3 regions of the Pseudoalteromonas sp. SCSIO 43101 genome follow, and region 3 is predicted to be linked to each of the others. Evidence: predicted binding sites of a transcription regulator. Region 3 holds the regulator's gene; each other region holds the start of a gene.
The links. Region 3 encodes sigma-54, which starts transcription at its own class of promoters, with help from an activator protein. Its sites were predicted from a motif close to GTTGGCACGNNNNTNGNNT; they were not measured.

Region 1 (6,998 bases), 370 kb from region 3:
TAAGACAGCAAAGCGAGGCCGCACAAACTCACTTGCAAACGGCAACTTATCTTGAGTATCTAAGTTTGATACCACACTGAAAGTGTTTGATTCAGAACCTGTTGCAGGCAGTGTTAGAACAACGCCCAGTGCCACTGCTGATTTCACTTCAGCACCTTTTGCTAAAATATCCCATGGTTCGCCAGCAAACTCAGCCGCAGCAGCAATAAATTTACTTCCGTCCACGACAGAGCCACCGCCGACAGCAAGGATATAGTCAATTTGCTGCTCTTTAACTAGCTCTACAGCTTTCATGCATGTTTGGTAGCTTGGATTTGGCTCAATTCCCGCAAATTCAAACCAAGTATGTTCAATCAATGCGGCTTTAACTTGATCATAAACGCCATTTTTCTTAATGCTGCCGCCACCATAAGTAACAAGTACCTTGGCATTCTTTGGGATCTCGTTTTGAATTTCTTTAATTTGCTGCTCACCAAAATAAATTTTGGTTGGATTCTCAAAGCTAAAATTTAACATGCTTACTCCCTTATATTTGTGAGTATTAATCAGTGACACAACTATTGTAGTTATTTTTATACAGGGATAAAGGGAGCAAATAAATAATCACTTTTGCAGACATGCAATAATAAACCACTTAAACTGCTTTAAATTTACTGAAAAACTTAGGGTAAAGATAATGTGGCAAGGCTTAGAGGAATTTTTATATGTTGTTGAGCACGGCAGTTTTACACACGCAGCTAAAGCTATGGAAGTATCAACTTCACATATCAGTCGGCAAGTACAACAACTTGAAAATCGTTTAGGTTCTGTGCTATTTCAGCGCACCACTCGTAAAATTAGTCTCACTGATGCAGGGCGTGAATACGCTGTTAAGTTAAAAGCTATACGCCAAGAGTTAATTGATGCAAACAATCAATTACAAGGTGAGCAGCGCCAACCAAAAGGACTAATAAGAATAACGGGTGCGGGCGAGTTTGTAGCTAACCAAATCGCCCCCAAAGTCGCAGAATTTGTAAAACGCTACCCTGAGGTAGAGGTCGATCTCGACTTTAATAGTCGCAATGTCAACTTAGTTGAAGAAGGCTTTGATTTAGCCATTCGCTTTGGCAGGATGCAAGACTCAAACTTAATTGCACGCCCTTTATGTAAGCGCGTCATGACCCTCGTTGCTAGCCCTGAATACATAGCCAGTCACCCTTCTCTTAAAACGCCTTATGACCTTGCTGAGCATAACTGCTTAATTACCATGCGAAAGCGCTGGCGATTTAATATTGACGATCAAATTAAAGAAGTTCGTATCGATGGTAATTGGCGTAGCAACCACCCGCAGGCTATTTTAAATGCCGCAGTAGCAGGAGTTGGCATTGCCCATTTAGCGTTAGATATCGTGGAACCTTTTTTAAATAATGGGCAATTAGTAAGCATTCTTGAAGAGTTTCAGGTTGGCGATAACGCATCTTGGTTAGTCTACCCAAGAAAAGATCTATTACCGTTTCGTGTACGTTTACTAATAGAACATTTAACCAATGCATTTGCTGATTAATATTTGCTCTTTTAGAAATATGACAAGCAAGTTAGAATCAGTGTAACAATAATAAAAAGTTATCATTATGAGCGAATTTCACCAACTCTCTGCCACCAGCCTACAAGGCCAAACTGTCGATTTTTCTGATTTTGAAAATAAGGTCGTACTTGTTGTAAATACAGCGAGTAAATGCGGTTTCACCCCGCAATACGAAGGCTTACAAGTACTTCATGATAAGTACCATGAACAAGGCTTGGTAATAATTGGCTTTCCATGTAATCAATTTGGTAAACAAGAACCTGGTGATGCTAAAGAAATAAAAGAAGGCTGCTTAATTAACTATGGTGTGAGCTTTTTGATGATGAGTAAGGTTGACGTAAATGGCGAGCATGCTCACCCTGTGTTTAGATATCTAAAATCAGAGCTGCCTGGTTTTATTACCCGCAAAATAAAATGGAACTTCACCAAATTTTTAATTGGTAAAGACGGCAAAGCAATTAAACGATACGCGCCACTTACAAAACCTGAGCAGTTCGAATCAGACATTCTTGCCGCTTTGAGCAAGTAATAAGGCCTTAAAGCAATAAAGAGGCAAATAGCCTCTTTATTTAAATTTATGCTTAGTCGTTCAAGTACTCATCAAAGTCGTCATCGCCTAAGTTTCTACGCAAGCGTTTTTGTTCAAGATAGTCTTCCAACTTCTTCTTAACGCGTTGCTTTTTCTTGTCGTGTTGATTACGCCCGACCATTTCGTACTCGTCTTCAACAAAATCGTCATCTAGCGCGTCATAACTAAATGTCTTACCCACAACCCACTCCATAAAGTGTTTGAGACCAATTCTTGAGATTAAAATTTGCTTGATGAATTGGCAAAGATTAAAAAGCTCAGTAGTTATTTAGTATCTAAAAAACCACCAAAATAAAGCCATACACCCATGCTAAATAGGTCATATGTCAATATTGTGAATAAATAGCGCTAAATTTGATTTCTGAAAAGTGAGAGTTTTTTATCGTTTCGATAAAAGTCATTTATGCATGTGTATTTTTTAGTTAATTTGACTAAAAAATGGTTAAAAAATTATTCCGTGCACTTCCAATAAAAACCCTAAAACACCATAAGCCAATGAAATAAATGAATTTATAATATTTGGCATCCTATTTGATTATATTTTTATGTCATTTCAAACAGGAAAGAAAAAAATGAAAAAGTTATTGTTACTAAGTTCTTTATTTATCGCTACCAGCGCAATGGCTCATAACGATAATGATACAAATATTTCATTCAGCGGTGAGCAATGTGATGTCGAATTTATAAATGATGTGCGTATCACTCCAAGTGAGTTAGAAGTATACACAGCCGATAATCGCAGCATGAAAATCATCGACCAACATACTTTATATATCGATGGCCAAAGCGTATCCCTTAATGCTTCACAACAGCAAGCAATTGCAGATTACTCAGACAGCTTGCGCAGCCAACTTCCTGAAGTAGCTAATATCGCACTTGATGGTGTAAAAATAGCCGGCGTAGCAATCGAAGAAGTATCAAATGCTTTCAACATTGATGGCCTAAGTGACATTTCAGAATTAATGGACGATATCAGCGTAGAAGTGCAAAACGCTTTCTACCAACAAGGTGCGTTCACAATGGGTCAACAAAACTTTGAAAAATTTGGCCAAAACTTTGAAGATCAATTCGATGAGCAAATCGAATCAGCAGTAGAGTCAGCCATGATGCAATCGATGGGCAGTATTTTAGTGGCTCTTGGCTCTGAGCTTTTAGGTTCGGGTGGCGACATGGATGAGTTTGAGCAACGTATGGAAAACATGGGCGCACAAATCGAAGCTCGCGTAGAAACCCAAGCAGCTCAGCTAGAAGAGCGAGCAGATGCATTATGTGGCAGTTTTGCTGATATCGCTCATAAAGAACAAGAATTAGTGGTTCTAGTACCACAGCTAAAAGAATATCAATTATTTACTTTTAAACAGAACGCAGAGTAATTGACCAGTTAAGAAATTAACATCCCTGAACCAAAACACTTGGTCCTTTCGCGCAGAGCTTGCTCTGCGCTTTTTTATTTTTTGGCCAGCACGGTCAGTTGCGATAACGTTTTAATCGCCTGTTCCAAACTTTCAGACCAAGGCAAACCATAGCTTAAGCGAAAACAACTACGGTACTTTTTACCCGCTGAGAATATCAACCCAGGGGTAATACTAATCCCTGCCTCAAGTGCCAAATGAAATAGTTTTACCGCATCATATTGGCTACCAAGATCAACCCAGATAACACAGCCCCCTTGCGGGTTACTAATACGCGCACAACTTGGCATATATTGCTGCAGGCACCAAATCATACGCTCTTTGTTGGTACTCAAGCGCTGTCTTAGCAAGCGTATATTACGGTCGTACTCACCACTGGCTATAAACTCATACAAGGTCCACTGATTTATAAGCGGCGCAGAGCAACTAAGCGCGCGCTTGTGTCGCCTTGCTTGTTCAGCAAACTTACCTGCAATGATCCAACCTATGCGGTAACTAGGTGCGGCTGTTTTTGAAAATGAGGCACAGGTGATCACTAACCCCTTTTTTGAATAAGCTTGTGCAGGAGTGGCACGCTTAGCTGTAAAATGTAGGTCGCCATAAACATCATCTTCAATGAGCACCACCTCGCGCTGCTCTAAAAGTGCCACTAATTGCTCACGCTTGGCATCAGGCATAAAACTGCCAACTGGGTTATTTAATGAGGTTGAAAACACACACGCTTTTATATCATGCTCATCGAGTGCTTGAACCAAGTCATCAAGCCATATTCCTTCATCGGGGCACAGCGGTATTTCCAGTGCCTTCAAGCCTAAGCTCTCAATTAATTCAATAATGCCAAAATAACAAGGCGACTCGATAGCAATAACATCCCCGGGTTTAGCAACGCACTTCAGGGCAATAGCCAACGCCTCTTGGGCACCATTGGTGATCACTAACTCATCGCTATCAACACCAATGCCAAAGTCCAAATAGCGATGAATGAGTTGTTTTTTAAGTGGTGCAAAACCATCCATCGGGCCGTAATTAATTGCCGATGCGCCAGCCAGTGTCATTACTCGGCGCATTGTTCTTGCCAGCGCCTTATCTGTCGGAGCTGCGGCTACTGGGTTAGCAATGCCAAATGGCACCACATTGGCTTTATGGATGGCACCATAAACTTGCTCAATCAATCCTTGCTTGTTTACTGTGGTTGGCTCTCGACTAAGCCTGACTCGCTTTGGCCGAGATTGATTTAACTGAGAAGACTTTAAAAAGTACCCAGACTTTTCTCTCGCTTCAATCAATCCTTGCCCTTCAAGTAATTGATAAGCTTGTTTTACCGTAGGAATGCTAATGTTTAGCTTATCTGCCATTTTTCTGAGCGAAGGTAATTTCTCACCCGGTAATAGCGAGCCCTGCAAGCAAAGATCTCTAACTAGCTGAATAACTTGTTGATATAAGAACTCACTGTTACTGCGACTGATAACTTGTGACATAGCCCACCAAACTGTATAGGTTGCATTTTTAGTTTTCTGTATATGTTAAGTATACAGAAGCAGATTAAAATGAACATACTTTCAATTTTTAGGTACTAACTATGAAAAGCGCCGCTCTCTACCTTGCTACAGTGCTGATCTGGGGATCGACTTGGCTAGCTATTGAGTTTCAACTAGGTGATGTCGCAGTTGAGGTCTCTTTATTTTATCGTTTTGCCATTGCAGCCATTTTAATGTGGACCTTTGTGCTAGCGAAAAAACTACCTATGCAATATTCACTGCGTGATCACGGATTTTTTGCATTATTGGCTTTATTTAACTTTGGTTTAAATTATTTAGTACTGTATTGGGCGCAGAACTACCTCAGCTCTGCAATGGCCTCAATTGCGTTCTCTATGTTGCTATTAATGAACATTATTAATACCAGACTATTCTTCGCAAAGCCGATTGCTAAACGAATTTACTTTGGCGCTTTATTGGGCGTATTAGGTATTGCCAGTTTGTTTTGGCCACAAATTCAGCAATTCGACTTGAGTAATGGTGCGTTGGTCGGGTTACTACTTGCGCTATCTGGGACCTTTGTGGCTTCATTGGGTAATATGGTCAGCGTCCGAAATTCTCAGCGCAATATTGGCGTACTTCAGGGCAATGCCTGGGGTATGTTATACAGCGCTTTAAGCCTAGCAGCTTACGTTTTAGTGAGCGATGTTGAGCTTACATTGAATGCCCCGGCCAGTTATTGGATATCGCTCTTGTACTTAGCAGTGTTTGGTACCGTAATCGCATTTGCTTGTTACTTTGCACTACTAAAAAATATCGGCCCTGAGCGCGCAAGCTATGTCATTGTATTATTCCCGCTGGTTGCAGTGGTATTAAGTACCTTATTTGAAGGATTCGAATGGCAAGCGAACACCTTTATGGGATTTAGCCTAGTGTTATTTGGTAATGCTATCGTGCTGACTCCAACTCGACAAATTAAAGCATTTTTTGCTGCACGTAACCTGCAACAAAAAAGCACCGTCCCCAGTTAGAAGTGACTATGTCGCCTCTAACACCAAGCGCTGGCAAATATTGCCGGCGCTTTTTTATGGTACATGAAAACGTAACGCTTGTTTGTGTACCTTAACTTTAGCAGGTGTAAAACCCACAAACTCACCATCGGCTTCAATAACCAACCCTTTCGTGGTTACTTCAGCACTTGTTAAACGGGTATATTCCAGTGCTTGCAAGCGGTGGTGCTTCACTAGCAGTAAATATAAAAAGCTGATCAGGTTTTTCAACAAGCCGCCAGCTGGCATGCAGTAACAGTCCAGTTGACCATCGTTTAACTTTGCCTGAGGGGCAATTTTCAAACCACCTCCAAAGTAGTGATGATTGGCAAAAATCGTCGCTAAATTACTGTAAGAGAGAGCTTTACCATTAAACTTTCCCTGAAGAGGCTGAGCCTGAAATGAAAATAGCTGTTTAATGCCCTGCCATGTATAACCAAACGAGCTAAAATGACCAGCTTTGTTTAATTCGACGACCACTTCAGCGTCAAAACCAATACCCGCAACATTAACAAAATAGCGCTGATTGATTTGGCCAATATCAATTAACTTAGTACGGCTATTGAAAATAGCCTCATACCAAGCCTGTTGCTGACAAGCAAAGCCACGAGCAAAATCATTTCCCGTGCCAGCCGGAATTAGCGCAATAGAACAGCTACTCGTCATTAATGCATTAACAGCTAAATGCAAAGTCCCATCACCACCAATTACCACAACTTGAGTCTGGCTCCTAGCTAAAAGAGCAATTTCAGCGCAATCATTCTCAAAGTTGCCTGTAGTTAAATATAGCTCTGGTTCTATCTCTCTTTTTTTACATTCGTTTAGTAGCCAATCAACACTGTTTTTATGATTTTTTTTGTCACTTGGCTTTATTATTATCAACATCAACGGTTACTTCTTTTCTTA
Region 2 (6,998 bases), 550 kb from region 3:
GTTTATGAAGTGAACAGCTCTAAGGTAGGCAATAAAGCTGAGCTAAGCGCTCACTTCATTACAGTCACATTTTACTTTTCACTTTGTTGGTCGCTTGACTGATGGCAGGGTTGTCTGGCCAAAAATGTTTTGGGTAACGCCCTTTCATTTCTTTTTGCACGTCGCGGTAACTTGTTTGCCAAAAGTTAGCTAAGTCTTGGGTTAGCTGCAGCGGTCGCCGAGCTGGCGATAATAACTCCATTAATAACGGCAACTTACCTTGCGCAAGTAAAGGCGTACTGGTCATGCCATACACTTCTTGCATACGAACACTTAGCTTTGCAGGGCCATCAAGCTGATAAGTCACTTTTACATTTGAACCACTTGGCACGATTAATCGTAAGGGCAGTAATTCATTTAATAAGCTTTGCTGCTGCCAATCAAAACAGCTTTTAATCGCTTCGCTGTAGTTAAACTTTTTTAACTGCTCAAGGTTTTTAATATCATCAAAATAAGGTGCAAGCCATTGGTTATCAACGATTAATTCATCACGATTAAAAAGTGGGAATGATTCGGGTAATAGCTTACTTGCTAAGCTCATTCGAATCAGTAACTGCTCACTGTCGGGCTGTTCATTAAATAACGAAAAGCCCTGCTTACTAAATAAGTTTAACCACGCTTTAGTGCGCTCGCTCTTATCTAGGGGCTGTTTACTTGGCTGACTCGCTATGGTTATAGCACCGAGCTTGAGCTCATCTTGATGGATAAAGCGCCCTGCTTTCTCATCGTATTCGCAGCGAGTTTGCTCAGTAAATAAATGCGAAAGCTCATCTTCAAGCTCACTTGGCATAAAGGCAACAGCAGCGAAAACACGGTTTCCCTTATGACCGCCCATGTGAGCAATGGCAATATAATCATCGTTATGCCAAAACTCCTCACTTAAGTCTGCGCCCGCACCATTGGCAAGTAAATAACCATTACCGCGCTTTTTTGCTAGGCGGTCAGGAAAAGCAAGCGCCACCAGCACCGCTAAATACTCTGTTTTAAGCTCATCAACCGGCTTGAGCTGCAAGCGTGATAGCCAATAAGTTAATTGCTGCTTAAATACTGGGTGCGGTTTGCTGTGCTGACTATGTAATGCCAAATTAAGATCAGCAGGCATACTAATGCGGCTTTCAAGCAGTGCAGTTAAATACCCCGCTAATATATAAATACCAGGCATACGCTGCTCTAGTTGCTTTGCTTTAATAAGCATGTGCGAGAGGCGAATATCGGCTCCATAGCTCAGCATTTGGCTGCCAAGCGAGGTCAGTTTTTCATTTTCATCAATAGCTTCGAGCATTTTCAAAAGTGCCGTTGCCTGCTTAATTTGCTGGCTACTTGGTGGGTCGAGTAAGCTTAGCTCAGCAAGTGATGCCCCCCACTGTTTTGTCTCTAATAACAACTGACTAATATCACTGGTAAGAATTTCTGGCGCATCATGGCTGTTACGGCGCTCAAAGGTTTGCTTAGAGCCTAATCGATACACAACCCCCGGCTCAATACGTCCAGCACGACCACCGCGCTGTATAGCTGAAGAACGAGAGATACTTTGAGTAACAAGTTCAGTGACACCGGTTTTTAAATTGAAATTAGCAGCACGGCGTTTGCCGCTATCAACCACAATGCGTATTCCTTCAATGGTCAAACTGGTTTCAGCCACATTGGTGGTTAATACCACTTTGCGTTTGCCATTTTTAGCTGGCGCTATAGCAGCTTGTTGCTCGTTTTTATTTTGCTCACCATACAAGCTAAATACTTCGACACTATCAGCTAAATCGTTTAGGGATTGCTGAACGCGTATGATTTCACGCTGTCCTGGTAAGAATACTAAAGCACTACCCGTTTGCTCACTAAGCGCCTGTTTTATCACGGCGGGTATATCATCAAGCCAGCGGCTTTCGTCTTTAAGTGGAATATACACTTCATCAATGGGGTAGCTTCGCCCTTGAGATGAGATAATAGGGCAGCTAAAAAAGTCACTGTAACGATCGCCGTCTAAGGTTGCCGACATCAGTAAAATTTTTAAATCATCGCGAAGTGCCGCCTGTGTTTCGAGGGCAAATGCCAAAGCTGTATCAGCAGCAATTGAGCGCTCGTGAAATTCATCAAATATAAGTAAATCAACATCACTTAGCTCTGGGTCATTTTGTAACATACGCGTCAGCATGCCTTCGGTGACTATTTCGAGCTTTGTTGCAGCGCTTACTTTTGATTCGCCACGAATACGTAAGCCGACACTTCCGCCGACTTTTTCATTTTGCTGACTTGCCAAGTACTGAGCAATATTGCGAGCGGCGAGTCGTCTTGGCTCTAACATTACAATGCGTTTAAAGTGCCCTTCGCGCATCAAGGTAAGAGGCAGCCATGTTGATTTACCCGCTCCCGGTGGCGCTTGCAATAAGGCCATAGGGTTACTCTGTAATGTGGTTAACAGTGATTGATAAATATCTTGAACTGGCAGCACGTTAGGTATCTCTTACTTTCTTTTCGCGCATTGTATCAAAAAATCAAAAGTTGCGATGAATAGAGGCTTATTTTCTGTATCGAGCTTTACAAGTGAAAACATTGCATTCTGCCTGTTTAGGCTTATTCTTGATTAAGCAACCAAACAAAAATCAGGATAAGGAATTAACTTGTTCAGGATTTACTTTCACATTTTAAGCACCTTGCTACTTTTGGTTTTGCCGTTTCAAAATGCGTTTAGTCAGCAAAAAATTACGGTAGCACTTGGAAATACCATGCCGCCTTGGGTAATGGTTGAAGACAACTCCGGCATTATTCCGGACTTGCTTCGCGCGACACTCGGTGCACATGGTTATCAAATACAATTCGTCTACGTCCCCTATGCAAGACGGATCACTTTATACAATGAAAACTTAGTTGATGTTGTTTATGATATAAATGAAAAAGTTATCGATACTCATAGAATGAGCGGCTACTTTTCAGATATTGCTTACAGCTATGAGAACTTTGCTTTTAGCCTAACCAAGCAAAACCTTCAGCTTAATTCTATTGGCCAATTAAAACACTTTAGTGTTCTTTCATGGCAAGGTGCTAAAGAATTACTCTCGCCAGAATATCAAGTAATGGCCAGAGAAAATCCACAATACGCAGAAACTTATGATCAATTAGCACAAGTTCAACTTTTGTATCGAAAGCGCTATGAGGTGATCCAGATGGACGGTAAAATTTTTGACTATTACCGAGCATTAATTAACATCAAGGGGGAAATTGATGTCTCTGAACCAGTGCAACGATTTGCATTATTTGGCAAGAATTCGAACGGCTTTTTATTTCGTGACGAAGCCTTAAGAGACCTATTTAACGAGAGCTTACGTAAGCTCAAATCAACTGAAGAATATATACGTATAATAAATCGCTATACATCTAAAAGTCACTGAGCAGCATAAAGAACTACCGGAACAGAAAATTTTACAGACTTTCTTTAAAAACTACGTAGTAATTGCAACTTTCTATCCTCCCTTCTTACTATCATAAAAAATAAAACAACTACTAATCAACAAGTTAACCAAATAAAACATATGGTACAGCGATTGCTTTTATTAAAGTGAATGTTTAACAAAGTAAGGAGATTATGATGAACAGCGATCGTTTAGAAGGCAATTGGAAAGAGCTTAAAGGTAAAGCACAACGTAAATGGGGTGACCTTACCAATGATGATTTAGATAAAATTGAAGGTAGCCGTAAAGAGCTGGTTGGTAAGCTTCAGCAAAAATACGGTAAATCGAAAGAAGAAGCTGAGCGTGAAGTCAGCGACTTTGAAAAAGGCCATTAATTTGAGCAATCAATAAAGCCGCTTATTGCGGCTTTATATTTTAAGCTGGCTCATGCTTTGCTAAATCTACTTCAGCGACCGTTTGATTTTTACCTTGTGATTTAGCACGGTATAGCCGTTTGTCGGCAATGTTTAAACAATGATCCATGCTCTCACCAGCAACGCGCACGTACAAGCCAATACTTAAGGTGACATGAAAACGATGCTGGCCACTCTTAAATGGCTTTTCAGCGAGTTTTTTATGTATTTTTTCAGCTACTTTTCTGGCCCTAAGTTCATAGCCTGTCGGGATCACAATTAAAAACTCTTCGCCCCCCCAACGGGAAATAACATCTCCTTCTGCGCACACTTTTTTAAATACATCAGCAAAAAATATCAGCACCTCATCGCCCACTTGATGTCCGTAGGTATCGTTTATCTGCTTAAAGTTATCTACATCCATCAGTAAAAACACTGACCCTTCACCAAAGCGCTCATCTTGCAAACATTCTGTTGCATAGCGACGATTAGCGAGTTCTGTCATCGCGTCTGTGCGAGCAAGCTTTTGATTAAGCTTAAGTTGCTCCATTAACTGCAAACTGTATTTATTACGGTAATATTCGTAGAAGCCGGCCAAAATACATAAAATCGAGAAACACAGCATGACCCGTGTAGGAAAGTAGTAGCTCGGATAACTGTAATAACCTAATTGATCGGTAAAGTAGAAAAGCACCGAGATAATAATGGCGAGTAATATAAGATCAAAGGCACCGCGCTTTAAGCCACGAATAAAAAAGGTCACGGGAGATACAATAAATAGCCATAACGGCCCTGTGCCATTGCTGCCACCCGAGACAGTTAAGAAGCACATCATTGCATAAAGTGCGTATAGCATGAGTACTGAGATAAATTGATCACGCCCCTTTATTAAAAAAGGCAAAGCAAAAATTACAACGCCAACAATTAATAAATAACTTAACGCGATGTAGCCATCTTGATAACTTGTGACCGACATCAACAAAGAGGTCACTGCACCAATAAATGCAAATACGCGTAAGAATCGCGCTTTATCTCTCTCGCTTGCATTCACAGTATCAATCACAATTCCACCTTAGACTCCTTGCTCAACCTCAATAACTTTAACACAAATATTTAAATTAGAAGGAAATTACCAATAATTAAGCTATGAAAATGCATTAAAGATAAAAAAGTATGATCAAAAAATGGGCACAAAATAATGGCAATATAGCAGTAAAAAAACGAGCCAGATTTGGCTCGTTTCATTTAAAATTTAAAGCTAATAACTAACTACTATTCAGGTTCATAGCCTAAATTAGGCGACAACCAACGCTCAGCTTCTGCAAGTGTCATGTTGGTCCGCTTGGCATAATCTTCAACCTGATCCTTTTGAATTTGCGCCACAGCATAGTACTTAGCTTCAGGATGAGAAAAATACCAGCCAGATACAGCAGCTCCCGGCCACATTGCGTATGAACTGGTTAGCTTCATACCAATACGCTGCTCGGTATCGAGTAACTGCCAAATTTTCTTCTTCTCTGTATGCTCAGGACAGGCAGGGTAACCTGGCGCTGGGCGAATACCTTGGTAGTTTTCACGGATAAGTTCGTCATTCGATAGATTCTCATCTACCGCATAGCCCCAATACTCTTTACGCACTTGCTCATGCAAATACTCAGCAAAGGCTTCTGCTAAACGGTCTGCAACTGCTTTAACCATGATCTTATTGTAATCATCTTGCTTAGCATCGAAGGCATCGGCAAGGTCATCTTCTTCAAGACCACCAGTTACCGCAAAGGCCCCGAAGTAATCGGGGGTGCCTTTTGGCGCAATATAATCAGCTAAGCAGTAGTTAGCAAAGTCGGTTTTTTCCGTTTGCTGACGCAAATGACACGATGTAGTTAAAAGCGTTGTACGTGACTCATCGGTATAAATCTCAATGTCATCCCCTACTCGGTTTGCAGGGAATAACCCAATGACACCTAGAGGTTGTAGCGCACCTGACTGCTCAAGCTCATCAAGCATTGCGTTGGCATCAGCGAATAAGCTTTTAGCTTGTTCACCAACAATTTCATCTTCAAGAATACGTGGGTACTTACCAGCGATTGACCACGTCATGAAATAAGGTGTCCAGTCGATGTACTGTCTTAACGTCGCAATCGAAACATTTTTAAACTCAGTCACACCCAGCTTTTTCGGTACAGGTGGCGTGTAGTTGTCCCAATCGAGTTTAGCTGCGTTGTCGCGAGCACGCTGTAAAGTAACTGGTTTTGAGCGCGGCTTTTTACGTGCTTGTTGTTCACGTACTTTTTCATACTCAGTTTTAGTTTTCTCTAAAAAAGCTGGCTTTAATTCTTTAGACAATAAATTAGAGACCACACCCACAGCACGGCTAGCATTATTTACGTAAACCACACCTTTATCATACTGCGGCTCAATTTTAACCGCGGTATGCGCTTTAGAGGTTGTTGCACCACCAATCAGTAGCGGTAATTCAAAACCACGGCGAGTCATTTCTTTAGCAACATGCACCATTTCATCTAGCGAAGGGGTAATAAGCCCTGATAAACCAATAATATCGGCTTTCTCGTCAATAGCAGTTTGCAAAATTTTCTCTGCCGGCACCATCACACCAAGATCAATGACCTCGTAGTTATTACATTGCAGTACTACGCCTACGATATTCTTACCAATATCGTGCACGTCGCCCTTAACGGTTGCCATAACCACTTTACCGTTCGTTGCGCCTTCTTCTTTTTCAGCTTCAATGAAAGGGTCAAGATAGGCAACGGCACGCTTCATCACACGGGCAGATTTAACAACCTGAGGTAAGAACATTTTACCCGCACCGAATAAGTCACCTACTACGTTCATGCCATCCATAAGCGGGCCTTCGATAACTTCAATTGGCTTAGCTTTGCTCTTACGGCACTCTTCAGTATCTTCGTCGATATACTCAGTAATGCCTTTTACTAGCGCGTGCTCAAGGCGCTTTTCAACAGGCCATGTACGCCATTCTAAATCTTCAACTTTTTCTGCTTGGGCCATACCTGAGTATTTTGGTGCAAGTTCAACAAGTCGCTCACCTGCACCGGGGTCGGTATTGAGGATCACATCTTCCACTGCTTTACGCAGCTCTTCGGGGATATCGTCGTAAACCGCTAATTGGCCAGCATTTACAATA
Region 3 (6,998 bases):
TGAGCAAGTGAGTGTGAATAAGCCGCTTTATGCCCATGCGTCGCGTATTTTGCACCAAGAAACAAATCCAGGCTGTGCACGTGCGTTATTTCAACGTCATGGCGACCGTTCTATTTGGGTAAATCCGCCAGCATTTCCACTAGAAACAGAAGAAATGGATGGTGTATTTGGTTTGCCATACCAACGTATTCCGCACCCAAGTTATGGTGATGACAAAATCCCTGCGTATGAAATGATTAAAACCTCAGTGAACATTATGCGTGGCTGCTTTGGTGGTTGTTCTTTCTGTTCGATCACAGAGCACGAAGGGCGTATTATTCAAAGCCGTTCAGAGCAATCAATTATTGATGAAATTGAACAAATTCGTGACAAGGTACCGGGCTTTACAGGGGTTATTTCTGACTTAGGTGGACCGACTGCGAATATGTATAAGTTGCGCTGTAAGAGTAAAAAAGCAGAGAGTACTTGCCGTCGTTTATCATGCGTTTATCCTGATATTTGTAAGCATATGGACACGGATCACACGCCAACCATTGAGCTTTATAAAAAAGCCCGAGATGTGAAGGGTGTGAAGAAAATCTTAATTGCTTCAGGCGTACGCTATGACTTAGCAGTTGAAGATCCACGCTATGTAAAAGAGCTGGTTACCCATCACGTAGGCGGGTATTTAAAAATTGCCCCTGAGCATACCGAAGATGGCCCATTATCTAAGATGATGAAGCCGGGTATGGGTGCTTATGATAAGTTTAAAGAGCTATTTGATAAATACTCAAAAGAAGCAGGTAAAAAGCAGTATCTGATCCCGTACTTTATTTCTGCTCACCCAGGAACTAAAGACGAAGACATGGTTAATATGGCGCTTTGGTTAAAGAGTAATGACTTTAAGCTTGATCAAGTACAAAACTTTTATCCGTCGCCAATGGCCAACGCAACGACGATTTATCATACTGAGATGAACTCGTTACGCAATATTAAAAATAACACTGAGCAAGTGCCTGTACCAAAAGGCGCCCGCCAGCGTCGTTTACACAAAGCGATTTTACGTTACCATGATCCTGCTGGTTGGCCGATGATCCGTGAAGCGCTAAGAAAAATGGGCAAAGCGAATCTAATCGGTAAGGGGCCAAACTGTTTGGTACCTGAAGAAGGTCGCAACGAGAAAGCAGCTAAAGGGAAGGGCGGTAAAGGCCGCGCGGCACTGACTCGTCATACCGGTTTTAGCCAGTTTAAAAAGGCCAATACTAAACCAAGAGTTGGTAAAAATAAGCAGCGTGCAAGTAAATAGAAATAAATACGGCCCTTAAAGGGCCGTTTTCAGATTAGATTAATAACCACGTTGCAGTACCTAAGAAGGCAAAGATACCGACAATATCGGTAACGGTTGTGAGTACCACACTGCCAGCGAGGGCAGGGTCAATTTTCATTTTCTTGAGAATTAATGGAATGCTTGCACCCGCAATACCTGCAGCAACCAGGTTCATAAACATTGCAAAGGCTAATACTGCACCGAGCTTAAAGTCCCATTGCCATAGGGCAACAACACCGGCAATTAATATCGACCAAATAACGCCATTCAGTGCGCCAATCGCTAATTCCTTGAGTAATAAGAAGCGTTGGTTAGTTTGATTAATATGGCCAACGGCTATACCACGAATAACCAGTGTTAAAGTTTGACTGCCTGCAACGCCACCCATTGAAGGTACGATACCATTGAGTACTGCCAAAATAGGCAAAATTGCTAAGGTATTTTCAAAAAAGCTTGCCACAATTGCTGCTAGCAATGCGGTTAATAAGTTAACTCCAAGCCAAATAGAGCGACGTTGCGAACTTTTTAGCACTGGCGCAAAGGTATCTTCTTCGTCATCAAGACCAGCGAGGCTTAGCATGCTATGTTCAGCATCTTCGCGGATTACGTCAACGATATCATCGATGGTAATACGACCTAGCAAGTGTGCGTTGTCATCAACAACCGGGGCTGAAATCCAGTTATGACGTTCGAAAAGTTGTGCTACATCACTTTCATCCATTGAAATAAGTATAGACTCACAATCTTCATCCATTAAATCGCGAACAATTTTATCAGATGGGCTTGTCAGCAGTGTAGTTAACGAAAGTGCTCCTAGGAAGCAGTTATGCTTATCAACAACGTATAAGTCATCAGTGCCTTCTGGTAGCTCACCTCGTAGGCGTAAATAGCGTAGCACTACATCTAAAGTAACATCTGGGCGAATTGTTACCGTATCGCTGTTCATCAAGGCACCGGCAGAGCGCTCTTGATAAGAAAGTGCCTGAGTAGCCCTTTCTCTATCTTGCGAGTCCATTGCACTAACTACGTCTTGATATACGGTATCAGGAAGGCTACGTAAAACCTCACCTAAGTCATCGTCGTCCATGTCCTCGGTGGCGGCAGCAATGTGCTCAGGTTCCATCTGCGCAATAATACCAAGACGTACATCTTCAGACAGTTCTTCTAGAACATCACCACGCACATCTGGATCAACCAGCTGCCAAAGCATACGACGAATTTTATGGGGAGAAGACTCAAGTAAAAGGGCTGTATCACAAGGCGCCGTTTTGGCTAACATACCGCGCACTTGAACAAATTGACCACTATTGAGTGACTTGGTCACTTGTTTGAGTTGTTGTAGTGGGTAATCTTGTTCAAAGGCTTCTGGCATTGGCGTCCTTACAACTGAAAAAAGTTTATATAGGCTGAGCAAATACAGCATAGTTGCTTTGTGGTGTATTTGCAGAGATATCGTCGCACTGTGATAAATTTATTAAGAGTTTTGCAACTTAGAAAAGCGAGCGATATAAAAGTAGGATATTTAAAGGGAATTTAAAATATCCTAATTAAGTTTACCGTAAATCTTGAAGGCTTAGCAAATGCTATTCTTGCTCGTGAAAGCGCTGTGCGATTAATTCACCGATTGCAGTTAATGCTGCATCAGCATCAGGGCCTTCACAAACGACTCTAACTTCTTTACCTTGACTGCTTTCAAGTAGCATTAATGCCAATACGCTGTCACCTTCAGCTTCTTTATCGTCTTGATAAAGCGTAATTTTAGCATCAAATTGTAGTGCTAATTGGGCTAAAACAGTGGCTGCGCGAGCATGTAAGCCGAGTTTGTTTTGAATTAAAAAGGTATCTTCAGCGCGCATTATAATAGTGCCTAATTAAATGTCTTGTTCACGGTGGCGAATTTTTACATTGTCATGGCTTTTAGCAAAACTCTCACCAATTGTTTGCGCTAAGTAAACAGAGCGATGTTGGCCACCAGTACAACCAATGGCAATGGTAAGGTAACTTCGGTTGTTACGCTCTAAATGTGGTAGCCATGTTTGTACAAATGTTTGAATTTGCCATGTGAACTTTTGCACTATGCTGTGGCTAGCTAAGTAATCTTTTACTGGTTGATCTAGACCCGTTAGCGGCTTCAAATCAGGTTCCCAGTGTGGGTTAGGTAAAAAACGTGCATCAAATACGTAATCAGCTTCTTTTGGAATACCGTGTTTAAAGCCGAAAGACATAAAAGTGATAATCAGTTTTTTATCCTTTTTACCCAAAATCTTTTCGCGAATTGATTCAGCTAACTGATGAACACTGAGATCTGTGGTATCAATCATAAAATCAGCACGAGTGATCAACACATCGAGTAAGACTTTTTCTTGTTTAATGGCCAGATCAAGTGGCAAAGAATCAATGGATAATGGGTGTAAACGACGAGTCTCTGAAAAGCGTTTTATCAGGGTTTGGTCATCACTGTCTAAGTAAAAAAGTGTTGGATTTGCGAAACCTGGAAGGTACTCAAGAATATCATTAAATTCTTGCTGCTCTTTTGGAAGGTTACGCACATCAATACTGACCGCTATTTTATCGTAGTTATCTGATACGCTACGCACGAGCGAAGGCAGTAAATTGACTGGAATATTATCAACGCAATAATAACCTAAGTCTTCAAGTACTCGTAAAGCGACCGATTTACCTGAGCCTGAGCGACCGCTGATAATGATTAATTCCATTTATGCCTCTGCTGATATAACCTGAAACAGTTGCTGATCGGTAGTAGCACTACGCAGCTGTTTACAAAACTCTTTATCTTTAAGTCTATCAGCAATTGTTGATAAGGTCTTTAGATGAAGCTGAGAGTCACCATCTGGTACGATGAGTGCTACAAAAATGTCAACAGGGCGATTATCAATTGCATCAAAATTGATTGGGGATTCACTCACTATGACAAACGCCTGAGGTTCATCGGCGCCACTCATTCGGCCATGTGGAATAGCAATACCTCGGCCAATACCAGTGCTACCTAGCTTCTCTCGGTTGAGTAAAGCATTTAGGATATCTTGTTGAGATAAATGAGGAAGCTGCTGGTGAGCCAGTTCGCTGATATATTCAAGAATTCTTTTTTTGCTATTAAAAAGGACCGCAGCTTTGCTGCAGTCCTGATTAGTAAGTGAACTTAGTTTCATAATTTAATGTCGAGCTAATTTCTCTTTGTGTTTAATGACTTGGCGATCAAGCTTATCGATCAACGAGTCAATGGCTGCGTACATATCTTGATGTTCTGTAGAAGCGAACAATTCGCCTCCGTTTACATGTAAAGTTGCTTCTGCTTTTTGGCTTAATTTTTCTACATCTAGAATGACATGAACATTATTAATATGGTCAAAATGCCTTTCTAGTTTCGCAAACTTGGTGTTTACATAGTCTCTTAATGAATCAGTGATTTCTACATGACGACCAGTTAAATTTAGTTGCATAAGCATTTTTCCTTCTATGTAAAACGTCTAAATCAAACTCTTACGCTGATTAGACGGAGGTATTGCTAGAGACTCACGATATTTTGCAATTGTACGTCTAGCTACTTTAATTCCTTGCTCAGCCAATATATCTGCAATTTTGCTATCACTCAATGGTTTAGCCGAGTTTTCTGCAGCGACTAACTTCTTGATTAAAGCGCGTATTGCTGTTGAAGAACACTCACCACCATTTTCAGTGCTGACATGGCTTGAGAAGAAATATTTCAACTCAAAAATACCCCTAGGGGTATGCATATATTTTTGCGTTGTTACTCGTGAAATCGTCGATTCATGCATTTCGACCATTTCAGCAACATCATTTAGCACCATCGGCTTCATTGCTTCTGGGCCATGCTCAAAGAAAGCTTGTTGTTGTTGAACGATACAGTTGGTCACTTTTAATAGTGTATCGTTACGGCTTTCTAAGCTCTTAATAAACCACTTTGCTTCTTGTAAGTGAGAGCGAATAAATTGGCTGTCGCTACTTGATTTAACAGAGCGAGACATAGCCGCATATTGGCTGTTCACTCTAATCTTTGGCATACTATCTGGGTTTAACTCAACCACCCAGCGACCTTTTACTTTTTTCACTGATACATCAGGTATGACGTACTCAGACTCTTCGCGTACTATGCTATCCGCAGGCTTAGGGTTTAAGCTGTGAATTAGCGTCATTACTTCTTTAAGCTCATTTTCTTTAAGCTTAGTCTTTTTCATCAAAGTTCGATAGTCGCGACTCGCTAATAATTCGATATGCTCAGATAAAACCATTTTAGTTTCAGCTAAATATGGCGTGTTTGCATCGAATTGGCGAAGTTGAATACACAGGCATTCCTGTAAACTACGCGCCCCAATACCGACAGGATCAAACAATTGAATTCTCTTTAGGACCGCTTCGACTTCATCAAGTTCGATTTCTTCTTCATCACTATTTTGATTAAAGCTCTCGACGATATCTTCACAGCTTACCGTTAAAATACCAGAGTCATCGATAGCCTCAACAATTGCCACAGCAATCGCTTCATCAGTCGGACTAAAGGGAGTTAGCTGTAATTGCCACATAAGGTATTCGTGAAGGGTTTCGGTCGATGCACCTTGATAAATAGATTCATCTTCTGGCATTGGCCCTGATGATGTTGATGGAGCGGCACTCATGTACTCATCCCATGTAACATCCATGGCTAAATCGTCACTTACAGTGTCTTTATTTAGAGCATCACTGCTTTCTTGTTCATATTCGCTAGGTGCTTCGTCTGCAGAAGCGCTGACTTGCACATCGTCAGATTCAGCTTTTTGCTCATTTTTGCCGATGCTTTCTTCGTTGTAATCCGCTTCTTCCACTTCAAGTAAAGGGTTACTATCTAGCGCCTCTTGAATTTCTTGTTGGAGATCCAATGTACTGAGCTGCAACAAACGAATAGCTTGTTGCAGTTGTGGAGTCATTGTAAGTTGCTGGCCCATGCGCAGCTGTAATGATTGCCTCATGTATCCCTAACAATCCTTTTTTTAAGTTATCGATAACTGTGCAAAGACAGTTAAGTTATTATCGATTTATTGTCATTGTTATAAGTCTAGCAGATGCTCTAGTCGGTGGCGTAATGGTTACAGCCTAAATTGCTCGCCTAGATAAACATCGCGTACAGTTTGGTCAGCTAATACGTGCTCAGGTGTGCCTGATGCAATTAGCTCCCCATGAGAAACAATGTAGGCTTTTTCACAAACATCAAGGGTTTCTCGAACATTATGGTCAGTAATTAGTACACCAATACCACGATTTTTTAGGTGCTCAATAATTTTCTTTATATCTAACACTGAAATTGGATCAACACCAGCAAAAGGCTCATCTAAAAGGATAAATTTAGGATTAGCGGCTAATGCGCGAGCAATTTCAACGCGGCGACGTTCACCACCAGATAGCGCCATACCTTGACTATCACGGATGTGTTGGATGCTAAATTCATCTAATAAGCTATTTAGAGTTTCTTCCCGCGTGGTTTTATTTAGATCTTTACGAGTCTCTAAAATAGCCATCAAGTTTTGGTAAACTGTTAACTTTCGAAAAATCGAAGATTCTTGCGGTAGATAACCAATACCCAACCTCGCACGGCTGTGCATTGGCAAAAGGGTAATATCGTTATCATCGATGCTAATTTTACCTTTGTCGCTCGGAACTAGGCCTACAATCATGTAAA

Region 1: J8Z25_RS00340 (YggN family protein) is a predicted target of sigma-54. The motif match lies at 2,672-2,690, and genes of this name have one in related genera.
Region 2: J8Z25_RS04595 (CsbD family protein) is a predicted target of sigma-54. The motif match lies at 3,563-3,581, and genes of this name have one in related genera.

What each region holds. Positions count from the first base shown of each region.
Region 1 is NZ_CP072673.1:59,089-66,086, reverse strand. Features, by position in the region: gene J8Z25_RS00360 (iron-containing alcohol dehydrogenase) at 1-516, opposite strand, end outside; gene J8Z25_RS00355 (LysR family transcriptional regulator) at 677-1,543, shown strand; gene J8Z25_RS00350 (glutathione peroxidase) at 1,611-2,093, shown strand; gene J8Z25_RS00345 (PA3496 family putative envelope integrity protein) at 2,146-2,334, opposite strand; gene J8Z25_RS00340 (YggN family protein) at 2,726-3,526, shown strand; gene J8Z25_RS00335 (aminotransferase-like domain-containing protein) at 3,601-5,043, opposite strand; gene J8Z25_RS00330 (DMT family transporter) at 5,145-6,074, shown strand; gene J8Z25_RS00325 (diacylglycerol/lipid kinase family protein) at 6,129-6,977, opposite strand.
Region 2 is NZ_CP072673.1:972,047-979,044, reverse strand. Features, by position in the region: gene hrpB (ATP-dependent helicase HrpB) at 65-2,485, opposite strand; gene J8Z25_RS04600 (substrate-binding periplasmic protein) at 2,655-3,422, shown strand; gene J8Z25_RS04595 (CsbD family protein) at 3,620-3,817, shown strand; gene J8Z25_RS04590 (GGDEF domain-containing protein) at 3,858-4,898, opposite strand; gene metH (methionine synthase) at 5,108-6,998, opposite strand, start outside.
Region 3 is NZ_CP072673.1:426,636-433,633, forward strand. Features, by position in the region: gene J8Z25_RS02065 (YgiQ family radical SAM protein) at 1-1,285, shown strand, start outside; gene mgtE (magnesium transporter) at 1,320-2,678, opposite strand; gene J8Z25_RS02075 (HPr family phosphocarrier protein) at 2,890-3,162, opposite strand; gene rapZ (RNase adapter RapZ) at 3,178-4,023, opposite strand; gene ptsN (PTS IIA-like nitrogen regulatory protein PtsN) at 4,024-4,476, opposite strand; gene hpf (ribosome hibernation promoting factor) at 4,480-4,767, opposite strand; gene J8Z25_RS02095 (RNA polymerase factor sigma-54) at 4,795-6,291, opposite strand; gene lptB (LPS export ABC transporter ATP-binding protein) at 6,409-6,998, opposite strand, start outside.